Linked DNA regions of Diaphorobacter ruginosibacter. The main gene of each other region encodes a partner of the protein of the gene in region 2 in a complex. Links are inferred from orthologs where the notes say so. Each region holds a gene or a part of one and is shown on either strand. Other genes may lie near its edges.

The links.
Region 1: the proteins of H9K76_RS18645 (region 2) and smc are in contact, whole or in part, in a crystal structure (PDB 3ZGX), measured with the Bacillus subtilis proteins. The link is inferred for Diaphorobacter ruginosibacter from one-to-one orthologs.

The regions. Positions count from the first base shown.
Region 1 is NZ_CP060714.1:2,521,063-2,528,065, forward strand. The notes cover bases 1,433-5,480. They hold smc (chromosome segregation protein SMC), read right to left. Parts: upstream 5,161-5,480; coding sequence 1,633-5,160; downstream 1,433-1,632. Other genes in these bases: H9K76_RS11335 (cell division protein FtsZ), read right to left, coding at 1,433-1,578; H9K76_RS11345 (YnfA family protein), read right to left, coding at 5,311-5,480. Also shown: NAD-dependent DNA ligase LigA, read right to left, coding at 1-279; more of H9K76_RS11335, read right to left, coding at 475-1,432; more of H9K76_RS11345, read right to left, coding at 5,481-5,634; H9K76_RS11350 (bifunctional diguanylate cyclase/phosphodiesterase), read right to left, coding at 5,667-7,003. UniProt on the Bacillus subtilis protein: Required for chromosome condensation and partitioning.
Region 2 is NZ_CP060714.1:4,111,846-4,117,734, reverse strand. Bases 2,956-5,889 are described here. They hold H9K76_RS18645 (segregation and condensation protein A), read right to left. Parts: upstream 4,888-5,889; coding sequence 4,024-4,887; downstream 2,956-4,023. Other genes in these bases: H9K76_RS18635 (purple acid phosphatase family protein), read left to right, coding at 5,370-5,889; H9K76_RS18640 (DUF3460 family protein), read right to left, coding at 4,925-5,128; H9K76_RS18650 (5-carboxymethyl-2-hydroxymuconate Delta-isomerase), read right to left, coding at 3,589-3,948; H9K76_RS18655 (hypothetical protein), read left to right, coding at 2,956-3,542. Also shown: panB (3-methyl-2-oxobutanoate hydroxymethyltransferase), read right to left, coding at 1-556; pabB (aminodeoxychorismate synthase component I), read left to right, coding at 682-2,469; more of H9K76_RS18655, read left to right, coding at 2,619-2,955. UniProt on the Bacillus subtilis protein: Participates in chromosomal partition during cell division. May act via the formation of a condensin-like complex containing Smc and ScpB that pull DNA away from mid-cell into both cell halves.

The DNA.
Region 1 (7,003 bases), 1.6 Mb from region 2 along the record:
CGGCACGGCATGGCGCACCGGCGTCAGGCCATCGAGCACCGCGCCGATCACCCGCTGCGTCGGCGAGTCGGGCGTGACGATCTGGGGATAGGCCGCCTCCAGCGCTTCGAGCTGCTGGTAGACACGGTCATACTCGCCATCAGGCACCGTTGGCGCATCGAGCACATAGTATTCGTGCGCCCAGGCATTGAGCTGGTCACGCAGCGCGTTCACCTTGGCAACGACCTTGGAAGGCACGTCCTGCGGCGGAGAAGAGAAAAGGTCAAAACTTTCGGCCATGGCCCGTAGCATTCTTTCTGCCGCGCGGGAGTCTGTCTCTCACGCCGGCACATGTGCGCAAACGCACTTGAGACGGCAGATGGTTCACACGCAAGATGCCGTCGGATGGCCCGCACTGTCGGTCAGGAGTGGCCGCCATCATGAAATACGGTCCTGTCCCGGGCAGATGCGCAGCCCCGTTGTCCCCGTATCGGGTCAGCTGAAGAGGCGGCGGGCAAGCGCCGAGCCTGCCGACAGCTCGCGGCTATCCAGCTTGTCGTAGAGCGTCTCCAGATCCGCGGTGATCGGATCCATCGTCATGGCGGGCAGTGGCGAGCCATTCTGGTCGCACAGCACGCCGTCCATGGTCTTGCACAACTGGGCAGCAACCTCGCGCAGGCGCGTGAAAGGCTGCTCGCTGCGGTGCACCTGCGCGACGTCCAGGCTCAGCAGCAGGTCGCGGATCGCCGACTGCTCCGGGTCGTCCGACAGCGCCGCCTGGGTGTCATAGGACAGCGTGAGGATCGGCGGCAGGCCCGCCTCGGCCGCCGGCAGCACGAGGCGGCCGGGCATGGCGCCCTGCGTGAAGCCGACCGTGGCGGCATTCTGCTGCACATAGCCCGGGCTCCAGGCGGCGTGGCGCGCACGCAGCATGAAGCTGAGCTGCGCATCATGCTCGCTCGCGAACTGGTCAAGCTCGCGGGCACGCGCCACCTCGTGCAGCATGTCGGGGAAGTCCACCGCGGCGCCGATGTTGTCGACAAAGCCCTGCGCCTTCATCACGAACTCGGAAAACTCGATCTCGTTGAGCGGCCCCAGGCGATTGGCCAGTTGCACACCCGCCTGGAACTGCCGGTAGCGCTGGCCCGCCACGGGCCCTTCCCATTGATGGGTAGCCTCGTTGAGGCCTTCAATCGCAAAAGGCTTGCTGCCCGCGCGGCGGGTGGGAGGCAACGCCGCCAGGGCGGCATCGCCCGACACCAGCTGGTCGGCGACGATGGGCGCCATGGCGTCCAGCAGCGGGTCAAGGCCGCCACGCCGCTCCGCCTGCGGCACCGGCATCTGCAGCACGTCCTTCAGGTCGACCGAATGGCCGTCGAAGCTGGGCTCGATGCCATGTTCCGGGCCGAGTCCGTTGGCACCCACGCCTTCGAAACCGGGCTCGAGACGGGCAGCCGACGCATCCGATGAGGCCGCCTCGGGCTCGGCAGGCCGGGCACGCTTGGGCGCATTGCGGTGCGTGGACCAGGCGTTGTAGCCGACGACAACCGCCAGCACGAGTCCGCCGGCAATGATGAGTGCAATCTGAAAAGTGCTCATGGTGAATTCAAATCGTTGTGCTTTCCATGGCGGCCGGCATCGTGGTCCGGCCCGTCATGCCTCGGCCATCGAAAGCGCGGACTCCATGTCCACGGCCACGATGCGCGACACACCCTGTTCCTGCATGGTCACGCCGATCAATTGCTCGGCCATTTCCATGGCGATCTTGTTGTGACTGATGAAGAGGAACTGCGTTCCCTTGGACATGCTTGCCACCAGTTTGGCATAGCGTTCGGTATTGGCATCGTCCAGCGGCGCGTCCACCTCATCGAGCAGGCAGAACGGCGCCGGATTGAGCTGGAAGATCGCAAACACGAGCGCAATGGCCGTGAGCGCCTTCTCGCCGCCCGAGAGCAGGTGGATGGTCTGGTTTTTCTTGCCGGGTGGCTGCGCGATCACCTGCACGCCGGCGTCCAGGATCTCGTCACCGGTCATCACCAGCTTGGCCTGGCCACCACCGAACAGCTCGGGGAACATGCGGCCGAAATGGTCGTTGACCGTGTCGAAAGTCCCCGAGAGCAAGGTGCGTGTCTCGGCATCGATCTTGCGGATTGCGTCCTCCAGCGTGTTCATCGCCAGCGTCAGGTCCTCGGTCTGCGCATCGAGGAAGGTCTTGCGCTCGCGCGCGAGGTTCAACTCGTCGAGCGCCGCCAGATTCACCGCGCCAAGCGCCGTGATCTCCCGGTGCAGGCGATCGATCTCGCCCTGCAGCCCGCCGATCCGCACATTGCCCTCCGTGATGGACTGCGCAATCGCGGCCAGGTCGGCCTCGGCATCGTCCAGCAAGGTGGTGTACTGCTCGAGGCCCAGGCGCGCGGCCTGCTCCTTGAGCTGAAAGTCGGTGATGCGCGCGCGCAGCGGATCCATCGCGCGCTCCAGGCCCACGCGGCGTTCGTCGCTCGCGCGCAGCTTGGCGGTCAGGTCGTCGTACTGGCTGCGCTGGGCAGCAAGCGACTTCTCGCGCTCCATCTTCTCGTCGAGGGCGGTCTGCAATCCGCCCTGCGCGGCCGCCGCCGAAAGGCGCCCCATCTCGTCGCGAGCCCGGACGTCTTCCTCGGCAAGCGACTTGGCCTGCGCCGCGGCGGTCTCGATGGTGCGCGACAGCTCGGCCTTGCGGGCCTCCATGGTGCGCCGCGAGAACACGGCTTCCTGCGCCTGTCGCTCGAGAGAACGCTGCTGCTCGCGGCATTCGTTGAGTTTTCGCTCGGCTTCGATCACCCGCTCGTCCAGCTGCGCATGGCGCTCCTGGCTGTCGGCCAGCTGCATGTCGAGCTCTTCGAAACGCGCTTCCGCGGAGACGCGGCGTTCCTGGAGATCATTGAGCTGCGCCTCCACCTCGGCCAGGTCGGCACCGATCTGCTCGCTGCGCGCCCGCGTCTGCTCGGCCATCTGCGTGAGGCGCAGGGTCTCGACCTGCAGTTCATGGGCCCGGCTCTGCGCCTCGCTGGCCTCGCGGCGCGCCGTCACCAGGCGCTGCGACGCATCCGCATAGGCCGCCTCGGCACGCACCAGAGCCGTGCGCGACTCCTCGCTGATCAGGACCTGCGCACGCAGCTCCTTCTCGAGGTGTTCGATTTCCTGAGCGCGCGCAAGCATGCCGGATTGCTCCGAGTCCTGCGCATAGAAGCTTACGCTGTTCGCCGTGACCGCATGGCCGCTGGCCACATAGATGGTCTCGCCCGCCTTGAGCTGTGAACGGCGGTTCAGCGCCTCGTCAAGCGACGGGGCGGTGAAGCAGCCGCTCAGCCAATCCACCAGCACGGCATAGAGGCCCGCATCGGTCACGCGCAGCAGGTCGGAGAGATTCGCCTGTCCACTGCCGCCGGCTGCGGCCGTGCCCGCCGAGGGCTTGCTGTAGAACGCCAGGCGGGCGGGTGGCGCATCGCCACCGCCGTGCCCGAGAAAGCCGCGAACCATGTCGAGGCGGCCGATCTCCAGGGCGTTCATGCGCTCGCGCAAGGCAGCCTCGAGCGCGCTCTCCCACCCCTTTTCGACGTGGATGCGGCTCCACAGGCCCTGCATGCCGTCCAGGCCATGCTTGGCGAGCCAGGGCTGCAGCTTGCCGTCGGTCTTGACCTTTTCCTGCAGTGCCTTGAGCGCATCGAGGCGCGCAGACAGGTCTGCCTGGCGCGCGCTTTCAGTATTGACGGCCTGCTGGCGCTGGCGACGATCATCATCGAGCAGCGGAACGCTTTCCTGCAGTTCGAAGTGCCGTGCCTCGCTCATCTCGGCGGTTTCATTGGCTTCCGCGAGCTGCGCCTGCAGGTTGGCAAGGCGTGCCTCGTCGGGTGCCGCGAGGGCGTTGCGGTCGGTGCGCAGGCGTTCCTGCCGCGATTCAAGCTGGCGGCTCTGTTCCCCGAAACCGCGCTGCTCGGCGGCCAGAACCTGGATCTGCTGCTGGATCTGCACAACCGAGCCGCGTTGCTCGCTAGCGCGTTGCTGGCTCTGGCGCAGCACCTCCTCGAGGTCGGGCATCTGCATGGCCTGCTCCTCGACCTGCGCGGCAAGCAGTTCGGCCTTCTCCTCGGCATCCATGCCCGCGCCGGAGATGTTTTCGAGCTCGATCTCGGCCTCTTCCTTGCGCCCGTTCCATTGAGCGATCTGCTCGGACAGCTGTGCCAGGCGGTTCTCCACGCGCTGGCGGCCTTCGACCACGTAGCGGATCTCGGCCTCGAGCTTGCCAACCTCGGCCGTGGCCTCATAGAGGCGGCCCTGGGCCTGGTTGACCTGGTCGCCTGCGGCATAGTGGGCCTGACGGATGGTCTCGAGATCGGCCTCCACGGCACGCAGGTCGGCCATGCGTGCCTCGAGGTCGTTGACCGCCTGCAGGCCTTCCGTACGGACCTTGGCCTGGTCGGCCTCGGCATCCGCACGCTTCAGGAACCACAGTTGGTGTTGCTTGAGCGTCACGTCGCCCTGCAGCGCGTTGTACCTGGCAGCCACCTCGGCCTGCTTTTCGAGCTTGTCGAGATTGGCGTTCAGCTCGCGCAGGATGTCTTCCACGCGCGTGAGGTTCTCGCGCGTATCCGAGAGCCGGTTCTCGGTCTCGCGGCGGCGTTCCTTGTACTTGGACACGCCTGCCGCTTCCTCCAGGAACAGCCGCAATTCCTCGGGGCGCGACTCGATGATCCGGCTGATCGTGCCCTGCCCGATGATGGCGTACGCGCGTGGCCCCAGGCCCGTGCCAAGGAACACGTCCTGCACGTCACGGCGGCGCACGGGCTGGTTGTTGATGAAATAGCTGCTGGTGCCGTCCCGCGTGAGCACGCGCTTGACGGCGATTTCGGTGAACTGGTTCCACTGGCCGCCGGCGCGGTGGTCGGCATTGTCGAAAATCAACTCCACGCTCGAGCGGCTGGCTGGCTTGCGGTGCGTCGTGCCGTTGAAAATCACGTCCTGCATCGATTCGCCGCGCAACTCGCTCGCCTTCGATTCGCCGAGCACCCAGCGCACGGCGTCCATGATGTTGGATTTACCGCAGCCGTTCGGACCCACCACGCCAACGAGTTGACCTGGAAGCATGAAGTTGGTGGGTTCGGCGAACGACTTGAAGCCGGCGAGTTTGATGGAGTTGAGACGCACGAGTCAGGCGATGTTGATCAGGGCGCAGGAATGTTCAATGCGGAATCATACCGTGCAAGCGCCCTGTTCCCCTGCGACGCGTGAAGCTGCTACGAATTTTGACAAAAACGAACCGCAACACCAGGCTGCTTCTTCGGGATATCTGGGGCCTCAGGATGCGCGGGGCCCAAAGGCGATCACCGCCATGCCGGCCAGCGTGATCGCGCCGCCCACGACGTCCCACATGCCGGGGCGGATGCCGTCCACCGCCCACAGCCAGACCAGCGCCGTGCACACATAGACCCCGCCGTAGGCCGCGTAGATGCGGCCCGAGGCGTCGGGATGCAATGTGAGCAGCCATGCGAACAAGGCGAGGCTGAAGGCGGCCGGCACCAGCAGCCAGGCCGATCCGCCCTTCTTGAGCCAGAGCCATGGCAGGTAGCAACCAATGATTTCCGCAAGCGCGGTGACGAAAAACAGAGCAACTGTGGTCATGCCCGCCTGTATAGCAACCGTTGAACAGGTGATTAGACCATCAGATCGGCAGAGGCACGCCCCATGACGAGCGCCTCGAACTCCTTGAGCGGCAGCGGCGGGCTCAGCAGGTAGCCCTGCCATGCATAGCAATGATTGCGCTCGAGGAATTGCCGCTGCGCCTCGGTCTCCACCCCCTCGGCGGTCACCTGCAGGCCCAGGCTGGTGCCCAGCGCCACGATGGTGCGGGCGATGGCCGCGTCGTTCGGGTCCGTCAGCACATCACGAACAAAGCCCTGGTCGATCTTGAGCTCGTCAAGCGGCAGGCGCTTCAGGTAGGACAGCGAAGAGTAGCCCGTGCCGAAGTCGTCGAGCGAGAAACCCACGCCGTAGCTCTTGAGCCTTACCATCTTCTTGACCGTGTCGTCGATGTCCTCCAGCAGCAGGCTCTCCGTGAGCTCAAGCCGCAGACGGCGCGCATCCGCCCCCGTGCTCGCCAGCGCGGCAAGCACCTGGGGCACGAAGCCCGCCTGGTGGAACTGCTGGGCGCTCACGTTCACCGACAGCGTCAGTTCGCTGAGCACAGGATCCGCCGCCCATGCGGCCAGCCGCTCGCATGCGGTGCGCAGCACCCATTCGCCCAGGCGATGGATGAGCCCGCTTTCCTCCGCCAGCGGAATGAACTGCACAGGCGAGATCGGCCCTTTTTCCGGATGCAGCCAGCGCATCAGCACTTCCGCCCCGACGATGCTGCCCAGCGCCATCTGCGGCTGATAGGCCAGTTCGAACTGGCCCTGGGCGATGCCGGCGCGCATGTCGGCCTCCAGCGCCACACGGGCCTCGACCACGGCCTGCATCTCGGGGTCGAAGAACCGCAGGGCGTTGCGGCCTTCCGCCTTGGCCCGGTACATGGCCAGGTCGCCACGCTTGAGCAGTTCGTCCGCCGACTCGCGCTGGCCGTGGAACAGCGTGATGCCGATGCTGAGCGTGGTGTGATGAAGTTCGCCATTGAGCTCGAAGGGTTCGCGCATCACGTTCAGGATCTTCTGGGCGACCTCTTCGGCCCCCGCGGCCGCCGCCTGCTCGCTCTCGCCCATGGACCGCAGCACCACGACGAACTCGTCGCCGCCGTGCCGTGCCACCGTATCGTCGACATGCACGCAACTGCGCAGCCGCTGCGCCACCACGCCCAGCAGGCGGTCGCCCATGTCGTGACCCTGGGTCTCGTTGAGGCTCTTGAAGTTGTCCAGGTCGAGCATCAGCACCGCGCCGTAGCTCTGGTGACGCGCGCTCATGGCCAGCGCCTGCTGCAGCCGGTCGAGCAACAGGCGGCGATTCGGCAGCTGGGTGAGCGGGTCGTAGTAGGCCAGGTAGCGCGCGCGCTCCTCCA
Region 2 (5,889 bases):
CCTGGACGCGGTAGCCGCCCAGCGCGTGCACCGTCTGCGGCGTGAGGCCCAGGTGTGCACAGACAGGTACGCCGCGTTCGACGAGGAACTGCACGGTCGGTGCCGTCCAGCCGCCGCCTTCGAGCTTGATCATGTGCGCGCCCGCCTGCATCAGCCGGCTGGCGCTGCGCATGGCCTGTTCCCTGCTCTCGGCGTAGCTCCCATAAGGCAGATCGCTGATGAGCCAGGCCGTTCCCTGGGCGCGATGCAGTCCGCGCGCCACGCTTTCCGTGTGGTAGGCCATGGCGTCCAGCGTCACGCCCACGGTGCTGTGAAGGCCCTGGCAGACCATGCCCAGCGAATCGCCCACCAGAATGCACTCCACGCCCGCAGCATCAGCCACGGCCGCATAGGTGGCATCGTAGGCAGTGATCATGGTGATCTTCTCGCCTGCCTCGCGCATCTGCGCGAGGCGCGGCAGGCTGATGGGCTTGCGCGCAGGCATGGGCGATGCGGGCGGAATGGTGCCATAGGGCGTGCCCGTGGCGCTGGGGGATGCCGGTGCGGGTGCGTTCATGGAATGGTCTCCTGGCAATTTGGGGCAATTTCGGAAAATTGCGCGAAGTCTATAAGCAACCTCCCGATTGCACCAACCCGTAAGAAAAGTGGTTGCATGGACCCCCATGGAATAATGCGCGCCCCATGCTGTCCACATTGATTGATTTTCCCGACCCCCACAGCCCCTCGGCGGCACGTCTGCGCCTGCGCTTCGGCGAGCCTTTGCGCGTGTGGCAGGCCCGCTCGGCGGGCGAGGTGGCCGCGGTGATCGAGGAGGTGGAGCGCGCAGCCCGCGAGGGGCGCTGGTGCCTGGGCGGCCTGGCCTATGAGGCGGCAAGTGCATTCGACAGCGCCTTTTCCACCCATGCGCCGCAGCAGGGACTGCCGCTCGCGTGGTTTGCCGAGTACGAAGCTCCCGTTACTGTCGAGGCCGCTGCCTCCCCCGATTCGGGCGAGGCGCAACTGGCCCACGTGCACTGGAAGCCCGGCGCCCATTCGGAATCATCGCGTGCAAGCTTCACCCGGGACATCGAGCGCATCCACGCGGCGATCGCGCAGGGGGAGTGCTACCAGATCAATTACACGGCCCCCATGACCGGCGATCTCAAGGGATCGGCTCAGGCATTGTTCGACGCACTGCGCGAGGCCCAGCCCGGCGGCTATGTCGCCAGCATGTGCTGGGGTGACGAGCGGATCCTGAGCTTCTCGCCCGAATTGTTCTTCGATTGGGACGGCGAGACGCTGCTGACCCGTCCCATGAAGGGCACGGCGGCGCGCGGCGCCACAGCGGAGGAGGACGCGGCGTTGGCCCTGCACCTGCGCACCTCCCCCAAGGAGCGGGCGGAGAACGTGATGATCGTGGACCTGCTGCGCAACGACGTCTCGCGCATTGCCGAGCCGCGCAGTGTGCAGGTGCCGCGCCTGTTCCACGTCGAGGCATTGCCAACGGTGTGGCAGATGACCTCGGACGTGGTGGCTCGCACCAGGCCATCGACGTCCCTGCGCGACGTGTTCGCAGCCCTGTTCCCCTGCGGGTCGATCACCGGCGCGCCCAAGGTGCAGGCCATGCGCTGGATTGCCCGGCTGGAGCACGAAGCGCGGGGCGTGTATTGCGGCGCCCTGGGCGTGGTGCGGCCCGGCGCCGCCCCCGGCAGCCTGCGCGCCACCTTCAACGTGCCGATCCGTACCTTGTCCATCGGAGCGGATGGGCATGTGCGCTGCGGCATCGGCAGCGGCATCACCGCCGATGCCGGCGCGCAGGACGAATGGCAGGAATGGAAGAACAAGCGCGCGTTCATCGACCGCGCGCTGCCGCCGCTGCAGATTCTGGAAACGCTGCTGCTCAGTGATGGCGTACTGCGGAACCGCGAGCGGCACCTGGCGCGCATGCGGGCGTCCGCGGCGTACTTCGGCTTCGCATGGAACGAGCCGCCGGTGCATCAAACCCTGGCGGCTCTCTGCAGCCAGCATCCTCAAGGGGACTGGCGCGTGCGGTGGCTGCTGCATGAGGATGGCACCTTCGAGGCACAGGCATTCGCTTTCTCTGCCACCGCGCAGCCCGTGAAACTGGCGTTGGCAGATCGCTGCTTTGCCGCTGCGCACAGTGATTTCGTGTCTCACAAGACCACGCGGCGCACGCATTACGCTGCCTTCGAGCCAGCTTCGCAGAGCGGGCTCTTTGACGTGATCCTGTGGAACGACGCGGGTGAAATCACGGAGTGCACGCGCGGCAACATCGCCATGCAGTTGGAGAGCGGAGACTGGGTGACGCCTGCGCTTGCCTGCGGGCTGTTGCCAGGCATCGGCCGGGAGCTTGCGCTTGCGTCGGGCCGGCTGCGCGAGGCCGTGGTGCATGTGCGCGATGCGCACCGGGTGCGTGCATGGGCGTTCCTCAACAGCCTGCGCGGCTGGCTGGACGCCGAGATCGCTTGACCCTGGTTTCCAAACTTAGGAGGTGATCGGGCAGCAGATGCCCATTTCCCCTCTGGCCGCGCATCACCTTTTTGTTGGAAATTGTTGCATTCCTGGCCCCCTCATGGCATGGCACACTGCGCGCCTTGTTTCATTTCATGAAGGTTTCCATGCTTCAAAAACTAGAAAGCGGTTTGCTCTACCTGATGCGCGTCTTGATGGTGCTGCTGGTGCTGTTCACCCTGTTCAGCCTCGCGCTGTGGGCCGCCGATTCGCTGCGTTCTCCGGCAGCATCTGCAACACAAGCCACGACAGATTGGAGCGGCTTCAAGATCGACGATGCCGAGCTCAAGCGCACCACGTACAGCGACTTCGGATTTGCGGATTCCGATCACCATGCGAATGACGACAAGCTCGCCAAGGATGGCGAGGTGGTGGCTGCATTCACCCAGGTCGATCAGTTGCTGCGCGCAGCGATCCTGCAGAACCCCGACAAGCGCCGGCAGGTCGATGCGGCAGGCGATGATGCCGGGCTGACAGATGCGCAGTCGCTGGCGGACTGGCTCAAGGCATCGCGCGAGAAGGCTTCGGCCGGCACGGCCGTCAGCGCGGCAGTCGATGCCACGGCAGGCGTGCAGGGCGATGACGAGGAATTCAAGCCGCAGCCCGTGAACATTACCGAGGCGCTGCTGAACCAGACCCACGGCATCATCGATGCGAACGGCTACGACGCGGGCCGCGCGTTCGTGCTGGGGGCTCCCGCCGCCTTCAAGACCCTGTTGGCCGACGCCCAGGTGCAGCGCGGCATGGCGCAGCAGACCACGTCGTTCCTCGTGAGCAATCTGCTGCTGAACTACAACATGGCGTTCTCGACCAAGGTCTCGGGCACCGATGCCGATACTGCCGGTACGCGCCCCTCGTGGCTCGAGCGCCTCATGGAGCCGTCCAACCTTCTGGTATTCACCGTGCTCATGTGGACGCTGGTGTTCATGATGCTCATCGTGGTGTTCCTGCGCGTGGAACGCCATCTGCGCGCGATGGCCAGCGAAGGCCGCGTGCTGGCATCCGCGCGCGAAGCCTCTCCGATGCAGTGATGCATCACTGCCGGCTCCCGTTGTGGGGCCGGCGTGTGCCGCAGGGTTACAGGCGCTCTTTCACGTAGCTGCCGCGATCCATGTCGAGGATCTCCACGCTCAACTGCACCATCATGCCTTCGGGGCGTGGAGTGTGCTTGCGCAGCACGGCGGCAATGCGCTCCGCGAGGTCGTTCTTGGCCTCGGGCGAGCGGCCCGACAGAAGGCGCAGCTGGGCATGCACGAAGCCCCGGTTCTCGGGCTGCGCACCAATTTCGAAATGCGTGATGCGATGGGTGCGGCTTTTCACATCCGCTTCGTCCTTGATCTCCGGGCTGGTGCACAGCGCGGCGTTCACGTCCTTGAGGATCTGTGCCTCCGGAAAATCGGCGAGGTTGGCGCTGAAGTCGATGACGAGGTGGGGCATGGGGTTAGTCTCGCAATGGATGAAAGGCAAAGGCGCATGGAGTGCGCCGCAGGGTGTCAGATCGTCGGCACGTTCTCAGACTGGCGTATAGGCCAGGCGCACGTAGATCGGCGCGAAGGCTTCGGCCTGGGTGATTTCGATGAGCGTTTCCTTGGCCAGTTCGAGCAGCGCGATGAAGGTGACCACCAGCACGGTGCCGCCTTTCTCGGGCTGGAACAGTTCCTCGAATTCCACGAAGCGGCGGCCCTGCAGCGTCTTGAGCACATTGCTCATGTACTCGCGCACCGAGAGCTCCTCGCGGGTGATCTTGTGGTGCTGCACGAGCTTGGCGCGCTTGAGGATGTCGCGCCATGCATCCTGCAGGTCGACCAGCTCCACGTCGGGGAAGCGGGGCTGCAGGCTCTGCTCGATGTAGACCTGCGCGCGCAGAAAATCGCGGCCGTATTGCGGCACCGTGTTCAGCCGCTGGCTGGCGAGCTTCATCTGCTCGTACTCAAGCAGGCGGCGCACCAGCTCGGCGCGTGGATCCTCGGGCTCGGTTTCGCCCTCCTGCTTCTTGGGCGGCAGCAGCATGCGCGACTTGATCTCGATGAGCATGGCGGCCATCAGCAGGTACTCGGCGGCCAGCTCGAGATTGCGGCTGCGGATTTCATCCACATAGCTCAGGTACTGCTGGGTGACCTTGAGCATGGGGATGTCGAGGATGTTGAAGTTCTGCTTGCGGATAAGGTAGAGCAGCAGGTCGAGCGGCCCCTCGAAGGCCTCGAGGAAGATCTCGAGCGCGTCGGGCGGAATGTACAGATCCTGGGGCAGGGCGAACAGCGGCTCGCCATACAGGCGAGCGAGCGCGACCTGGTCGATGACCTCGGGAAGCCCGTCGGCCCCCGATTTTCGCGAAGGCGCCTCGTCCTCGGTGATGGATGGATCGGTATCGGCCATGGTGTGTGCTCACGCCGGCTGGCGTGAGCGGGGCACATCAGGAGTTGGTCTGGTAGACGTAGGGCTTCTGCTCGACGCGGCCTTCGTTGTACTCGTCCCAGGTGTCGCGATCCACCTGCTTGTCCCAGAGCAGCGAGCGGCCGTACTGCTGCTGCGCATCCAGCTCGGGCTTCTGTTCCTTGAGCTTGTTGATGAACTGCGTGGTATCGGATTGGTAGTCGGGGCGACGGAAGAAGGACATGGCTCTTTGAGATGTGGGGTGAAGCGGCACACGGCAAACGTGTGGCGGCAGGGTATCAGCCCGCCATTTTAGCCGCTGCGCCATTTTCACCAACTGCCGGCAGGCGAGCCGCTTGGCACGGCGCTGCCCATGGGCCTTTTTCTGTTGTCATTGTAGTTTCATGTAATTTGGTGATTATTTGCGTTTAATGGCAAATCTTGCCAATTTCCCACTACTGATGAGCCCTGGGGCAGGAGGAAGAATGGACGCGAACTGGCGATTTTTATGGGCGGCCGGCGCATGGGCGGTCTGCGGGCTTGCGCAGGCGCAGACCGTGCTGCAGGAGCAGAATTTCGATGCAGCGGGCACCGGTGCGGTGATCAGCGCGGTGCCGCCCGCGGGCTGGACCGTGAGCACCTTCTACTCGGACGGTACGCCCGGTGATGTCAAGGTGACGCAGGGCTCCGCCGACTGGCTCGGCTGGAAGTTCCTGACACCCGGGACCTGGACCGCGAACAAGAAGACCGACGCCACCACCAGGCGCGGCGACTTCACGCTGGGCACGGGCGGCATTGCACTGATCGAGTCGGATGGCCTGCGCGCCGACAAGCCCTACAGCGCATCGCTCGCCGCGCCCTCCATCGAGGTCACGAGCGCGAAGAACTACGTGCTGACGTTCGACACCCACTACCGCCAGGGCCAGAGCCCGCAGACGGCGGACGTGACCATCACGTTCGACAAGGGCGCTGCCCTCATCCAGCGGCTGTCGGCGGACACCCTGA